Regions from separate parts of the Clostridium oceanicum genome, predicted to be linked through region 2. Evidence: riboswitches for the same ligand, from Rfam matches in the RefSeq annotation. Region 2 holds a riboswitch; each other region holds the start of a gene.
The links. A riboswitch is a leader RNA that binds a small molecule or an ion and turns the genes downstream of it on or off. The one in region 2 is predicted to bind cyclic di-GMP.
Positions count from the first base shown of each region.

Region 1 (4,987 bases), on a different contig from region 2:
AAGCTTCTATTTCAAGGGAATAGAAGCTTTTTTTATTAGTTTATATAAAGAATTATAGATTGAATTTAAATTAGTAGATTTTTGATTATGATAAAAATATTTTTTGCTCTAATTAAATCTGAATGTTAAATATTATACAATATCAATCTTTTGGCATGAGAATTGCTTTAGATAAAAACGAATACATATTAATCAGGAGGGCATAAAAATGGCTAGAAGACCAATTATAGGAATATCTGGAAGTTTAATAATTGATGAAGGAGGTATGTTTCCCGGATATGAAAGAGCTTATGTAAATAATGATTATATTCAATCTGTGGTTAGAGCTGGAGGGATTCCATACATTATTCCAATAGTTTACGATGAAAAAATAATTAAAGATCAAGTTGAAAATATTGATGGCTTAATTTTATCCGGGGGACATGATGTTAATCCATTATTATTTGGGCAAGAACCATCTCAAAAATTAGGAGCAATAATGCCTAAAAGAGACAAATTTGATTGTAAATTATTAGAATTGACTAAAGAACAAGAAAAGCCAATATTAGGAATATGTAGAGGCCATCAAGTTATAACTGTACATAGCGGTGGTAGTTTATATCAAGATTTATCAGAAATAGATGGATGTTACATAAAGCATAATCAAGAACATTTATCAAATATACCAACTCATACTGTTAATATAAAAAAAGGAACCATTTTAGAAGAGATTTTAGGAAAACAAATAATAACAAATTCTTTTCATCATTTAGCAGTTAAAGATGTACCAAAAGGATTTAAAATAGCAGCAACTGCTAAAGATGGAGTTATAGAAGCTATAGAAAGTGAAACTCAATTTATATTAGGTATACAATGGCATCCAGAGATGATGTCAAAAGATAACGATTATATGGCAAAAATATTTGAGAGATTTATAAAAGAAGCTAAGAAAAACTAAGGAGAGATAATATGGCTAATAAACAAAAGTTTGGATTTTGGAGTATAGTTCTTTTAGGAATTAACGCTATAATAGGTTCTGGAATATTTTTATTGCCTAATCAAGCAATGAAACTAATAGGAACTGCAAGTATAGGTGTAATATTATTTGACATGCTTTTAGTTGTAAGTATAGCAGTATGTTTTGCAGAAGTTGGAGGCATGTTTAAGAAAAATGGTGGTCCATATGTTTATGCTAAAGAAGCCTTTGGGGATTTTGTAGGCTTTGAAGTAGGATTTATGAAATGGGCTATAAGTATAATAGCTTGGGCAACTATGGCTGTTGGATTTACAACAGCACTTGGAAAGGTATGGCCAGCTGCAGCGGAAGGTACAATAAAAAATTTTATAGTTGTAGGTATTTTAGTTGGTCTTGGAGTATTAAACATATTAGGTGTAAATATATCAAAAACATTAAATAATATAATAACTTTAGGCAAATTATTGCCACTAATTTTATTTGTAGCTGTAGGTATATTTTTTATAAAGGGAGGTAGTTTTACTCCTTTATTTCCAGGAGGATCGTATAAAGCTGGTTCTTTTGGTTCAGCAGCTCTTTTGATTTTTTATGCATTTACTGGTTTTGAATCTATAGCTGTTGCTGCTGAAGATATGGAAAATCCTCAAAAGAATATCCCTAAAGCAATTATAACAGTAATGATTATAGTATCTGTCTTTTATTTGTTAATTCAATCAGTGTCTATAGGGATTTTAGGACAAAGTTTAGGGAGTACATCTACACCAGTTGCAGATGCAGCAGGAGTGTTTTTAGGCCCTATAGGAGGGGCTGTAGTTACAGCAGGTACACTTATATCTATAGGTGGAATAAATATAGCAGCGTCATTTATAACTCCAAGAAGTGGTGTAGCTCTTGCAGAAGATGGATTAATCCCTAAAGTTGTGGCTAAGAAAAGCAAATTTGACACTCCTTATATTGCTATAATAATAACAGTAGCTCTTGCAATACCAATAGCTTTATCAGGAAGTTTTACAAAGCTTGCTGCAATAAGTGTTGTTTCAAGATTCGTTCAATATGTTCCTACTTGTTTAGCAGTTATAATTTTAAGAAAAAAGAGACCAGACTTAAAAACTTCATTTAGAGTGCCTCTTGGACCTGTAATACCAATTCTTGCAGTAATAGTCAGTGGATGGCTTATAACTCAATCATCAATGGAAAAAATACTTTGGGGTCTTGGTGGTTTACTTCTTGGAATACCTTTATACTTTTTTATGAAAGATAAAAATGTACAAACTGAAGAATTAGATTGTGAAATGTAGAAATTATAAGTTGTATAAAATATTTTTATTCACAGTATTTTTAAATAAAATATTTTATAATATTAAAACTTTGTTAAAAATATTGAAAAGAAAATAATACCATGATATTATAATATATATAAATTTGGTTATTATTTCATATGCTTTAAAGGGTTTTGTGTTTTATCCTATTTATAGGGATAAATAATAAATAATAATTTTATCTTGACACTTGTAGTTATAACTTATTTTTATAAATATTAAATCATTAATAAAAATAAATATCCTTTTAGGGGAACTTTGAAATACATACTTATTTCGGGCATCTTGTATGTATGGAGTTAGTGATGCAACCTACCCAATGTTCATATTTTGAACGTTGGGTTTGTTTTATATATGGGACATTTAAATATTAATTTTTAATAAAAAGGAGATGGTAATTTGAAAAGTGGAAGCTAAAAATTATAGAAGGTAGGTGAGTTATTTGATTTATTATGAAAATTATTATTCCTTGGAGTTTTAGATTATTAATATAGAATTCAATTGGAATGAACTTAATATATTAAACTTAGGAGGATATATTATATGAACATAAGAAAAATAGATTCACTAGAATTTAAAAAAAATTCTTACTTCAAAAATAAAGCTTTAAAAAAATCTAGAAGGATTAATGAAATAAAATTTAAAGATAAAGTTGAAATATCATCTGTAGGAAAGCAACTTAGTTTCTGCATGTTAAATGAAGATACAAATATTAATGATGAAAAAATATTTTCTATACAAAAACAAATTAAAAATGGAAATTACAAAATTGATTCTAAATTAATTGCAAAAAAAATTTTAAAATCTATAAAAGAAAAATATTAATAAGTAACTATATTATTAAAAATAAAATCATAATATTTAAAATTTGTTATATTAAAACGTTTAAAAAAATATTCTTTAAAAAAGTATTCAAAATGTATTGACAATTGAATTATTTTGATGTTAAAATGATAAAAATTAATTATTGAGGTTCATTTGAAAAAGAAAAAAACTATTGACATAAATTAATTTTCATAGTAAAGTAATAAACAATAAAATAAATTATATAAAAGCAATGACAGGATTAAGTAGATATTTAAGTATTTTAAAGAGAGTGGGAGTAGCTGAGAACCCATAAATGCACCTATCGAAACTCACCCTGGAGCTGTAGGCTGAAATTGTAGTAAGCTAAGCCGGCATAGCCGTTATTTAGATTAAGTATAAATTTGGGTGGTACCGCGACAGACTTCTCGCCCCATAGAGGGAGAAGCTCTGTCTTTTTTATTATAAAAAAATACCCTCAAATTAACAAAAATAGATATTATTAAAAAATGAATTATATAAAAGCAATGACAGGATTAAGTAGATATTTAAGTATTTTAAAGAGAGTGGGGATAGCTGAGAACCCATAAATACACCTATCGAAACTCACCCTAGAGCTACTAAGCTGAAATTATAGTAAGCTAAGTCGGCATAGCCGTTATCAAAATTAAGTGAAAAAAATGGGTGGTACCGCGACAGATTTCTCGCCCCATAGGGGAAGACTGTCTTTTTTTTATACCTAAAATTAAGTTAAGTTTAATATTTTTTCATTTGGCCAGTGGAACTTTATTATATATAAATATGTTTAAATATAAATCAAAGGAGGAAATTTATTATGTCATACGTACAATTTGTAAATTCTAAAAATTTGGAAAATTCTGATTTAAAAAAGGAAAGAGATTCTAAAATTCATGAGGTAGATAGTTCATACTATGAATATTTAAGAACTATGAAAAAAGAAGACAGCGATGATTGTGACTATTCAGTAGCATTTATGACTTTTTAATTTTACACAAATTTAAAAGAATAACTACTAACAAAACATAATTTTTTAGTAATGAAAGGGTGGTTTTAGTGAATAAAAAAATATATATTTTTGATACTACATTAAGAGATGGGGAGCAAACTCCAGGAGTAAGTCTTAACATAAATGAAAAAGTAGAAATTGCAAAACAATTAGAAAAACTAGGAGTAGATGTTATTGAAGCAGGTTTTCCCGTTGCATCTAAAGGTGATTTTGAAGCAGTTAAAGCCATTTCAAAAAATATCAAAAATACTGTAGTTACAGGGCTTGCAAGAGCAACAAAAAAAGATATAGATACTGCATGGGAAGCTTTAAAGTATGCTAGAAAGCCTAGAATACACACTTTCATTGCTACTTCTGATATTCATATGGAAAATAAGTTAAAAATGAAACCAAAAGAGGTTTTAAAAAGAGCCTGTGAAATGGTTAAGTATGCTAAATCACTTTGCAAAAATGTTGAGTTTTCTCCAGAAGATGCATCAAGAACTAGAAAAGATTTTTTGTATGAGGTTTTAGAAAAAGTAATTGATGCAGGAGCAGATGTATTAAACATACCAGATACTGTTGGATATACGACTCCTGATGAATATGGTGAATTTATAAAAGGGATAAAAGAAAATGTTAAAAATATTGATAAAGCTATTATAAGTGTTCATTGTCATAATGATTTAGGTATGGCAGTATCAAATTCATTGGCAGCAATAAAAAATGGTGCTGAGCAAATTGAATGTTCTATGAATGGACTTGGAGAAAGAGCTGGAAATGCTGCAACAGAAGAAATAGTTATGGCAATTAAAACTAGAGAAGATATATATAATTCCTATACAGATGTCGTCACAAAGGAGATAATGAGAACTAGTAGGTTGGTTAGTGATTTAACAGGAA
Region 1 is NZ_BAAACG010000001.1:211,898-216,884, forward strand. Features, by position in the region: gene ABDZ71_RS00965 (gamma-glutamyl-gamma-aminobutyrate hydrolase family protein) at 209-937, shown strand; gene ABDZ71_RS00970 (APC family permease) at 949-2,253, shown strand; cyclic di-GMP riboswitch class II at 2,517-2,600, shown strand; gene ABDZ71_RS00975 (flagellar biosynthesis anti-sigma factor FlgM) at 2,818-3,099, shown strand; T-box leader at 3,323-3,517, shown strand; T-box leader at 3,597-3,793, shown strand; gene ABDZ71_RS00980 (hypothetical protein) at 3,914-4,084, shown strand; gene ABDZ71_RS00985 (2-isopropylmalate synthase) at 4,153-4,987, shown strand, end outside.
Region 1: it holds a riboswitch for cyclic di-GMP, as region 2 does, so the genes downstream of both, ABDZ71_RS00975 (flagellar biosynthesis anti-sigma factor FlgM) here and ABDZ71_RS08680 (collagen-binding domain-containing protein) in region 2, are expected to answer to the same signal.

Region 2 (4,987 bases):
TTTGTTTAACTCAGCAAACATGGTGTTAGATTTCATATTATGACCATAAAATATTATATTTTTATCTCTATTTTTAATGTTGTTAGTGATTTTATTTTTATAGTCCATAAATATAGAACCTGAATTGTTATTTTTTTTATAAAAATCTTTGTCTAAATAAAATTTATTATCTTTTCCCTGTACTACAGGAAAATTAATATTAGTATTATTGATTTTTAGCCAGCCCACAAAGTCAGGATTTTTTTTTACTAGTTCATCGAATTTATTTTTATGAGAATTTGTTGCATTTTTATAAGTTTTCTTAATATTTTTTAATAATTTATCATTAGAATAAATATTATAAAAATATTTAAAAATATATGAACTATTAATGATGACAATAGCAATAAAAATATACTTAATTAGTTTATATTTATTTTTCATAACTTTTTTTAATATTTAAAACTTTAATAAGGAATAAACCTATCAAACTTAAAGTTAACAGTACAATATTAACAAAAACACCTTTATCACCTGTTTTAGGATTATAATTTTTAATAGTTTTTACTATATTAGTTTTAGGTGTTGTTTTTTTAGGACTAGTAGTTACTTTTATTGGAATATCTTTTGTTTTAATAATTGGAATGTTATTTGTTGTTTTAGGTTTTAAAGTTACTAGTATAGGTTCAGTATTTTTCTTTTTTTTAGGTTTTAATATTTTTGATTTTATTATCGTTGGTATTGTAGGTACTTTTTGTGGCACTGGTATTTGTGTTTTTATTGTTTGTACTGGCAACATAGTAGGTACTGTTATAGCTGGTGGTAGAGGTTGTAATATTTGAGGCTTAGGAGTAACAAAAGTATCCGTCCAAGTTAATGGAGGAATTTCTTGAGGTTTAGGTAAAGGTTGTAGCATTTGAGGCTCAGGAGTAACAAAAGTATCCGTCCAAGTTAAAGGAGGAATTTCTTGAGGTTTAGGTAAAGGTTGTAGCATTTGAGGCTCAGGAGTAACAAAAGTATCAATCCAAGTTAAAGGAGGAACTTCTTGAGGTTTAGGTAAAGGTTGTAATATTTGAGGCTCAGGAGTAACAAAAGTATCCGTCCAAGTTAATGGAGGAATTTCTTGAGGTTTAGGTAAAGGTTGTAGCATTTGAGGCTCAGGAGTAACAAAAGTATCCGTCCAAGTTAAAGGAGGAACTTCTTGAGGTTTAGGTAAAGGTTGTAATATTTGAGGTTCAGGAGTAACAAAAGTATCCGTCCAAGTTAATGGAGGAATTTCTTGAGGGTTAGGTAAAGGTTGTAGCATTTGAGGCTCAGGAGTAACAAAAGTATCCGTCCAAGTTAATGGAGGAATTTCTTGAGGTTTAGGTAAAGGTTGTAGCATTTGAGGCTCAGGAGTAACAAAAGTATCCGTCCAAGTTAAAGGAGGAACTTCTTGAGGTTTAGGTAAAGGTTGTAGCATTTGAGGCTCAGGAGTAACAAAAGTATCCGTCCAAGTTAAAGGAGGAACTTCTTGAGGTTTAGGTAAAGGTTGTAGTACTTGAGGCTCAGGGGTAACAAAAGTATCAGTCCATTGTTTTGTTGCAGGAGTAAGTGTATACCATGGAATAGTATGTATTGCAGGTGTAAGTTCAGTCCAAGGTATAGATTCTTTTGCAGGGGTAAGTGGAATCCATGGTGTTGATTCTTCAGGTTGAGGCTCGATAACTTGTGGTTTAGGAGTAATTATTTCAGGCTGAGGTTCAACTACTTCTGGTTTAGAAAGTTGTAAGTTTTTAAATAAATTCCAATCAAATCTAAAACTATGCAGTTCAAATCCTTGACGTTGGTGTAAATTTTCAACTATTGCTTGACCATCTATAGCGTTACCTCTACCGGTCAAAGTAGCATTAGGAGCTAGAACGTTTCCTACTAATTCAGTAGATGAAAGATTAATTGTATCAGCATTAGGGAAAACCCATAATATTTTTTTAAATACTTGAGCAAGAGTATTCTTATTGTTTTTAATGAAGGTAGTGGTTAATCTATCTCCATTATATGTAAGTGTTCCAAAATTAAAGTTTACAGAGGATTGATTGGATTTTATTATTAAAAAATCTGAATTTTCCAAATTACCTAAGTCAATTGTATTGCCATTTTTAAGTTCATCAATATTATTTATATTTGCGATTTTAACCCTATCATTAGTAGGGGATTGAACTATTTTTTCATCAGTTGAGTTATTAGGAAAATTATCATATAATTTATTTACTTTTTGGATTGCAGAATTAATATCCCTTTTATACTCATCAAATGCATTTGTAATTGTTTGTTTAGGGAGTACTCTTATTGCTCTATGCATCCAATTAGGAAATATGTTTTTAAATTGTTCATTTGTTATTGTAACACTTTGAGCCATTAAATTTGAATTTCGGTTACTTGATTTAGAGAGAGTTCCACCAACTACTAATGCGCAATAATCATTTACAGGATATGGTATACCCATAACTGCTGATCTAGAGTCCATATACACAGAATAAGATTCTCCACTATTACTTGTTGGAGCATTTAAATTTCCTAATACTGCAACTGGACCTTCAGAGTCTGCATTTTCAGCTGACATGTTTCCAAAAACTATTCCATTGTAATGATTTATATCACCTAGTGTTGGGTGTGCAAATACTTTATTGTTAATTCCAAATGAAATCAAAATGTTTATTATTAATGAAATCAATAATATATTTGCTATGTTTTTTTTACTTTTGTTTTTCATGGTGTCATCTCCTTTTTTTAGAAATTAATATATTTATATAAAATAAACCCTATGCTTAAAATAAACATAAGGTAGGTTGCATCACTAACTCCATACATACAAGATGCCCAAATAAGTATGTATATCAAAGTTTCCCTGAAAGGATATATTATTTTTTACAAGTTAATATATTTATATAAAATAAACCCTATGCTTAAAATAAACATAGGGTAGGTTGCATCACTAACTCCATACATACAAGATGCCCAAAATAAGTACGTATATCAAAGTCTCCCGAGGTGTATATACACATTTTATAGATATTATAATAGCATGGTATTATTTTCTTTGCAAGGATTTTTTTATATCTGATAATAATATATTTATATACTAATAATGATATATTTATAAAATTATACTAGGAGGGTTAATTAGAATATTTTAAATAGGGTATAAATGAAAATGAAAGGATCCTATATAACTAGTATAAAAAAATATTTTTATATTTTTATATATGGTAAAATTATAATATAGGCTCATATTATAATATAAATATTTTAAACTTTAGGAGGAAAATATGAAAAATAAAAAAGCTATACTTGTAGTAAGTTTTGGAACAAGTTATAAAGACGCACTTAAAAACTCTATAGAAAGTACAGAGAATATTATAAAAGATAAATTTAATGATTATGATATAAAAAGAGCATTTACTTCAAATATGATAATAAGAAAAATTTTAAAAAGAGATAATATAAAAATAGATACTCCCAAAGAAGCCTTAGAAAAATTAAAAAAAGAACAATATGAAGAAATTATAGTACAGCCTTTACATATTATGTTTGGAGAAGAATATGAAAAAATAAAAACTGCAGTAAAAGAATATAAAGATAGTTTTAAATCTATAAAACTTGGAAGACCTTTATTATTTAAAACTAAAGACTATAAAATAGCTGTGGATGCATTGAAAAATCAAATGCCAAATAAAGTAGAAAATGATGAAGCAGTTATACTTATGGGACACGGAACAGAACATGAAGCTAATGCAGCCTATTTTCAATATGATTATTACTTAAAGGAATATCTAAATAGTAATATATACATAGCTAATGTAGAAGGAGTTCCTTCTTTAGATTCTGTAATACCAAAACTTAAGGGAAAAGATATAAAAAAAGTTTTATTAATGCCATTTATGCTTGTAGCAGGTGATCATGCAAAATGTGATATGGCAGGAGATGATGAAGACTCATTTAAAAATATATTAAAAAGTGAAGGCTTTGAAGTAGAGATATATCTTAAAGGATTAGGAGAAAATAAAGAATTTCAAAATATATATGTAAATCACATAAAAGATTCTATGGAAAATAATTAATGGTGACCGTTTATGGAATATAACAGTAAATATCCAGGGAGCTTTGGAGAAGTACTTCAAGGTAATTTTAAAGGAAAAGATATTTTAGTATCTTTTCCTATAAATTTATATACTAATGTTAAAATTTTTAAGAATGATTTAAAGAATCAAAATGTGAGAGTTAATAATTTAAATATAAATAATACTATAGAAACTAATAATATAAGAATTTTTAGAAAAAATTTTAAAAATAATAAGTTTAAAATTTTAAATAAAACTGAAGGCAAAATATATAGTAACATAAAGTATAGAAATAATTTTAAAGCTAGTATGTTTATGAAAAAAATCCTTGAAAATTGGGGATATAGTGATTTTTATAAAAAATTTCATATAGAAATTAAAAGTCAGATACCAAAAGGTAAGGGACTTGCTAGTAGTACAGCAGATATTTGTGCTACTTATAAAGTTTTAACTAAAATATTTAATAAGCCCTATTTAGAAGAAGAATTAACAAAATTTTCCCTAGAAATAGAACCTACAGATAGTATTATATTTGATAAATTTAATATATTTGATTATAAATATGGAAAATATAAAGAAGAAATAGGAGAATATATAAAATTTTACATACTTGCATTTGAAGGAAATAGAATAATTAATACTGTTAATTTTAATAAAAAAAATTTACCTTCTATGGAAAAAGTAGATGATTTAGTTCCCATTCTAAAAGAAGGAATTTTGAAAAAAGATATAGATAGAATATCTTATGTGTCTACTGAAAGTATAATTAGAAATTTACATAGAGTGACTTATAGTTATTTAGATTTTGTTATTGATTATAAAAATAGAACTTACGGATCAGGGATTATAGGAGCACATAGCGGAAATGCTTTAGGGATAATATATAAAGATAAAGAAACCTTAAATAA
Region 2 is NZ_BAAACG010000008.1:556,906-561,892, reverse strand. Features, by position in the region: gene srtB (class B sortase) at 1-423, opposite strand, end outside; gene ABDZ71_RS08680 (collagen-binding domain-containing protein) at 413-2,731, opposite strand; cyclic di-GMP riboswitch class II at 2,793-2,875, opposite strand; cyclic di-GMP riboswitch class II at 2,931-3,014, opposite strand; gene ABDZ71_RS08675 (sirohydrochlorin cobaltochelatase) at 3,288-4,079, shown strand; gene ABDZ71_RS08670 (GHMP family kinase ATP-binding protein) at 4,092-4,987, shown strand, end outside.

Region 3 (4,987 bases), on a different contig from region 2:
TCATAATTAAGGTTTCTTTTGCTATAGCCTCTATATCAGATATTATATGAGTAGATAAAACAACTATTTTGTCCTTAGATATTTCTGATAAAAGATTTCTAAACCTAGTTCTTTCTTGAGGATCAAGTCCTGCTGTTGGCTCGTCCAATATTAATATATCTGGATCATTTAAAAGTGCTTGAGCAATACCTACCCTACGTCTCATTCCTCCTGAAAATTTACCTACAGGTTTTTTTCTAACATCATATAATCCAACAAGCTTTAAAAGATAGTCAACTTTTTCATTTGCTTCTTTAGAACTCAATCCTTTCAAGGCAGCAATATATTTTAAAAATTGTTTTGCTTTAAAACTTTTATAAACTCCAAAATCTTGAGGTAAATAACCTATTTTAGCTCTATATGCTTCTTCATCTTCAAAAATGCTTTTTCCATTTAAAACAATATCCCCGCTATCAGGTTTTAATAAAGTTGTCATCTGTCTCATTATAGTAGTTTTCCCAGCACCATTAGGTCCTAAAAGTCCATAAACTCCATTTTCTAAAGTTACTGAAAAATTATTTGTTGCTTTTTTATGACCAAAATTTTTACATAAATTCTTAAGTTCTAATTTCATATTATAATCCTCCTCATATTTCAAAATTTATTTTGCTGTTAATCTCTTAGCTGATGCCTTTATTGCAATAATTGTTATTAAAAAAAGTATTGTTAAAATTGCTAAAATCATGTTAAATGTACTAGTAGATATTCCTAAAAAACTTACATAAAATGAATTCTGATATATATATGGTGGTTTAGCAGAAAATTCAGGTAAAAATAAATCTGGGAAATTAAAACTGCCAAACATATAAATAATTTTTTTAGGTAAGAAGCTCATATAAGGTATAACTTTAAATGATACAAATACAGCTGCAATTAAAGATATAGCTTTCAATGATGTTTTAGATAAGAATGAACACAAAACACATATTAATGAAAATGTTATTAATAAAAATAATATAAATCCTACTTTAATTAAAATAAAGTTTTTAATAGAAATACTTCCATCCAATAGTGTTTGAGGCTGTAATATTCTAAAAGCTTGTAAATTTCCATTTTGTGGTGTACCATATTTAAAAGTTAACTGTACAAATTGAGATATTAAATAAATTATATATATAATACTTGGAATCAATACCCCTAATAATAATTTTGAATTTAATACTTTAAATTTATTTTTGCTAGAGAGAATTAAGTTATCTACTCCACTTACTACTTCATCTGTATAAATTGTACAAAACATCATTATTATAAAAGCTAAAAAATATACCATCATTAAAGGGTTATTTATTCTACTATTGAAAACTTGCCAAAACAATATATCTTTATATCCATTTGATTTTTTATCTTTTAATTGTTCTTTTGCGGACTTAGCCATACTTTCTACATTAGAATCGGCAATTTTTTTTAGTGAATCAATCTTTTTTTGAAATTTTTGATTAGCAATAACTCCTGTACTTCTAGTATCTATTACTTTTTTATATTGCTTATCAATATGAAAATTTTCAGTTTCTAATGTAGGTTTAAAAAACATACAACCAACGGTCATAAATATAAAAAATACCATTAATATTTTATTAGATTTGATTTTAATTTTTTTTGTAAATTCTGTTTTTAAAATACCCATATATCTCCTCCTGCTTGATAATTTTACTTTAACTATTTGAAGCAAAAATATTTTAACAAATATCTTTATTATAGTTAATATTGTAATGTTTATCATAATTTGCAGCCATAGAAGCAACTTACAAAAGCAATGTTTTAACTTACAATATCGTAAGTTTTTATACAATTTGTAATAAAAACTTACGAATTACTTATAATCCACTCCAAACATTTCCATTTTTATTAGTTTTATGCTATAATTTTCATATATTATTTAAGAATATATAATTAACAGGGAAACGTAGATATGCATACTCAATTTGGGCATCTTGTATGCATGGAGTTAGTGATGCAACCTACCCTATGTTCATAATTTTGTGAACATAGGTTTTTTTATTATTAAAAAAACTATAATTTTTTAGTTAATTAACATATCTTTAAAAATCAAATTTAGTAAATAAGAAAATTTATACAGATAAGCTATTTAAAAGAATTTTATACCTTAAGGGAAACGTAGATATACATACTTAAATTGGGCATCTTGTATGTATGGAGTTAGTGATGCAACCTACCCTATGTTCATAATTTAATGAACATAGGTTTTTTTATCTGATTTTTTTAAATAAATTTATAACTAAAAAACAACTTTTATTAAGTATACAAATTATAGGAATTAAATAAGGAGGCACCCTTTAATGAGAATTAACCTTAATACTAATGCAATAACTACACATACAAATATGATGAAAAGTATTCTTCAATCAAATAAATCCACCCAAAAATTATCTTCTGGACTTAGAATTAATAGCGCTAGTGACGACTGTGCAGGGCTTTCAATATCAGAAAAAATGCGTGGACAAATAAGAGGTTTAAAACAAGCTAAAAACAATGTACAAAATGGTATTTCCTTACTACAAACTGCAGAAGGTGCTTTAAAAGAGACTGAATCACTCATTCAAAGAATGAGACAACTTGCAGTACAAGCATCTAATGATATAAATTCAAAGGAAGATAGAGAGCATATACAAAATGAACTAAATCAATTAACATCAGAAGTTAACAAGATAAGTAATCACACTGAATTTAATAATCAAAAATTATTTAAAGGAAGTACTGTTAAAAATAAAATTACTATAATAAAAAGAGAAAACAAACCAGATTTCACCACAGCTAAGACAACAATTCAAGGGTTGAATTTGGAATATACTACTCCTGGATCATTAGGAAATTGCGTAAAATTAGAGTTCATAAAACCTAAATATTATAACCAATATTTAGATATACGTAATTCATTTGTTAAAGCTAAAATTTCTAATAAAAACACAATTGAAAGTCTACCATACTATAACATTAAAATAATACTTTCTACTAATAAGTCAGGAAATATTACATCTACAATAGAAGACGTAAAAAATGAACTTAATAAAAATTATGATGCAACAAATTTATTTAAAAAAATAACCTGTTCAGCTTCATCCCTTTCTAATATAGCCAAGCCACAAAAAGCTACTCCTTTAGAAGGTGGAAGTGATTTAAATACTGAAGAAATGCTATTTAAAATAAATAAAAACTTTCAAAATGGTGATGTATTAATACTAGATGGGAAAAGATATATAGCGATACGAAACACTAAAAATAATAAACTACTAAAAGAAAATGAATTCAACATAGGAAAAAATAAAGATATTACAGCTTTAAATTTATTTAATACAATAAAAAGAAATGATAATTACACTTCAATAGATTTTGATTTATCAAAAGTAGAAAAAAACAACTTAAAATTAGTCCGAATGATAGGTATATATCAAGATAGTCCATTTGATATTAAATTTGAATCTAATAAATTAAACCTAAAGTTACAAACAGGAGCGAATAAAAATCAATCATTTAATATAGAGCTATGTGATATGGGGGCAAATTCTCTTGGAATTTCTAATTTATCTATAAAAGATACTAACTCTATTAAATTCACACAAACACATACAAAGAACTTAAATAAGAGAATAATTAATAACACTAATAGGAAAATTAAAGAATATGCTTTAGATGTTTCAAGTCATGAAAAATGCACAGCAGCTATAGAAGACCTTGATAAAGCAATAGAAAAAGTTTCTTCTTTTAGAGCTAAACTTGGAGCTTATCAAAATAGATTAGAACACACAATAAATAATTTATCTACTTCCTCTGAAAATCTAATATCATCAGAAAGTAGAATCAGGGATACTGATATGGCAAAAGAAATGATGAATTTATCTAAAAACAATATATTGGTACAAGCAACTCAGGCAATGCTTTATCAATCAAACCAAAAACCACAAGGAATTCTTCAATTATTAAGATAATTATATCTATAGCAACATAGAATCTTTTGTAAACTTCAAATTCATTAAATAAAAATAAGCACTAAAATTTTAGTGCTTATTTTTCACTATACTTTTTTATATCATACCACTCTGATTTTATATTTTCTTCCATCCTATAAATAAGTTCAAGAACCTTTTTCTTTTTTTTATTAAATCCCTTAAAGCATGTATCTATAATTCTGTTTTTCTCTCTTATAATTTCACAATATACCTGCTTAGGCTTATCCTTAGGATAGAATTTATAAGAACCCTTATAAATTTCATCTTTCTTTTTAATTACAAGTTCTTGTTTCATAAATTTAAAAATACTCTTAGTAATTGTAGTTTTATCACTTTTTAGAATACTTGATAGCTTTATTAAATCAATTCCAGGATATTCACAAACTCTAGATAAATATATAAATTGCTCATATCAATTAACTCTTTCTAAATTTTGAAGATCCAAATTTACTATAAAAATTATGAGAATCTTTTTATAAATAATTTATATTTAATTATTTAATTTTTTAATTTCTTCAATTAATTTCAAAACTTCTTCTTTTTTAGTAGCCCATGAAGTAACTAATCTAATTGAAGAATAATTTTCATCTACTTTTTCCCAAATATAAAATCCAAACTTTTTTTCTAATTTTTCGATTACTTCATTTTTTAAAATAGGAAATATTTGATTGCTTAAAGATTCAGTTAAAAATTTAATTCCAGCCTCTTTTAGTCCTTTAGTTATTAGTTTTGCCATTTCATTTGCATGATTTGCAAGATCAAAATAAAGATTATCCTTAAACAAAGTTTCAAACTGTATTCCTAAAACTTGCCCTTTTGCAAGTAATCCTCCTTTTTGCTTTACATTATATTTAAATCCATCTCTTAAAGCTTCATTTCTTATAACTATAGCCTCTCCTAAAAGTGCTCCATTTTTAGTTCCACCAATATAAAAAGCATCTGTAAAATCATACATATCCTTCAAAGTCAAATTAGCTTCTTTA
Region 3 is NZ_BAAACG010000006.1:520,753-525,739, reverse strand. Features, by position in the region: gene ABDZ71_RS05915 (ABC transporter ATP-binding protein) at 1-613, opposite strand, end outside; gene ABDZ71_RS05910 (hypothetical protein) at 641-1,663, opposite strand; cyclic di-GMP riboswitch class II at 1,928-2,011, shown strand; cyclic di-GMP riboswitch class II at 2,140-2,222, shown strand; gene ABDZ71_RS05905 (flagellin N-terminal helical domain-containing protein) at 2,337-3,983, shown strand; gene ABDZ71_RS05900 (MarR family transcriptional regulator) at 4,060-4,299, opposite strand; gene ABDZ71_RS05895 (threonine aldolase family protein) at 4,495-4,987, opposite strand, start outside.
Region 3: it holds a riboswitch for cyclic di-GMP, as region 2 does, so the genes downstream of both, ABDZ71_RS05905 (flagellin N-terminal helical domain-containing protein) here and ABDZ71_RS08680 (collagen-binding domain-containing protein) in region 2, are expected to answer to the same signal.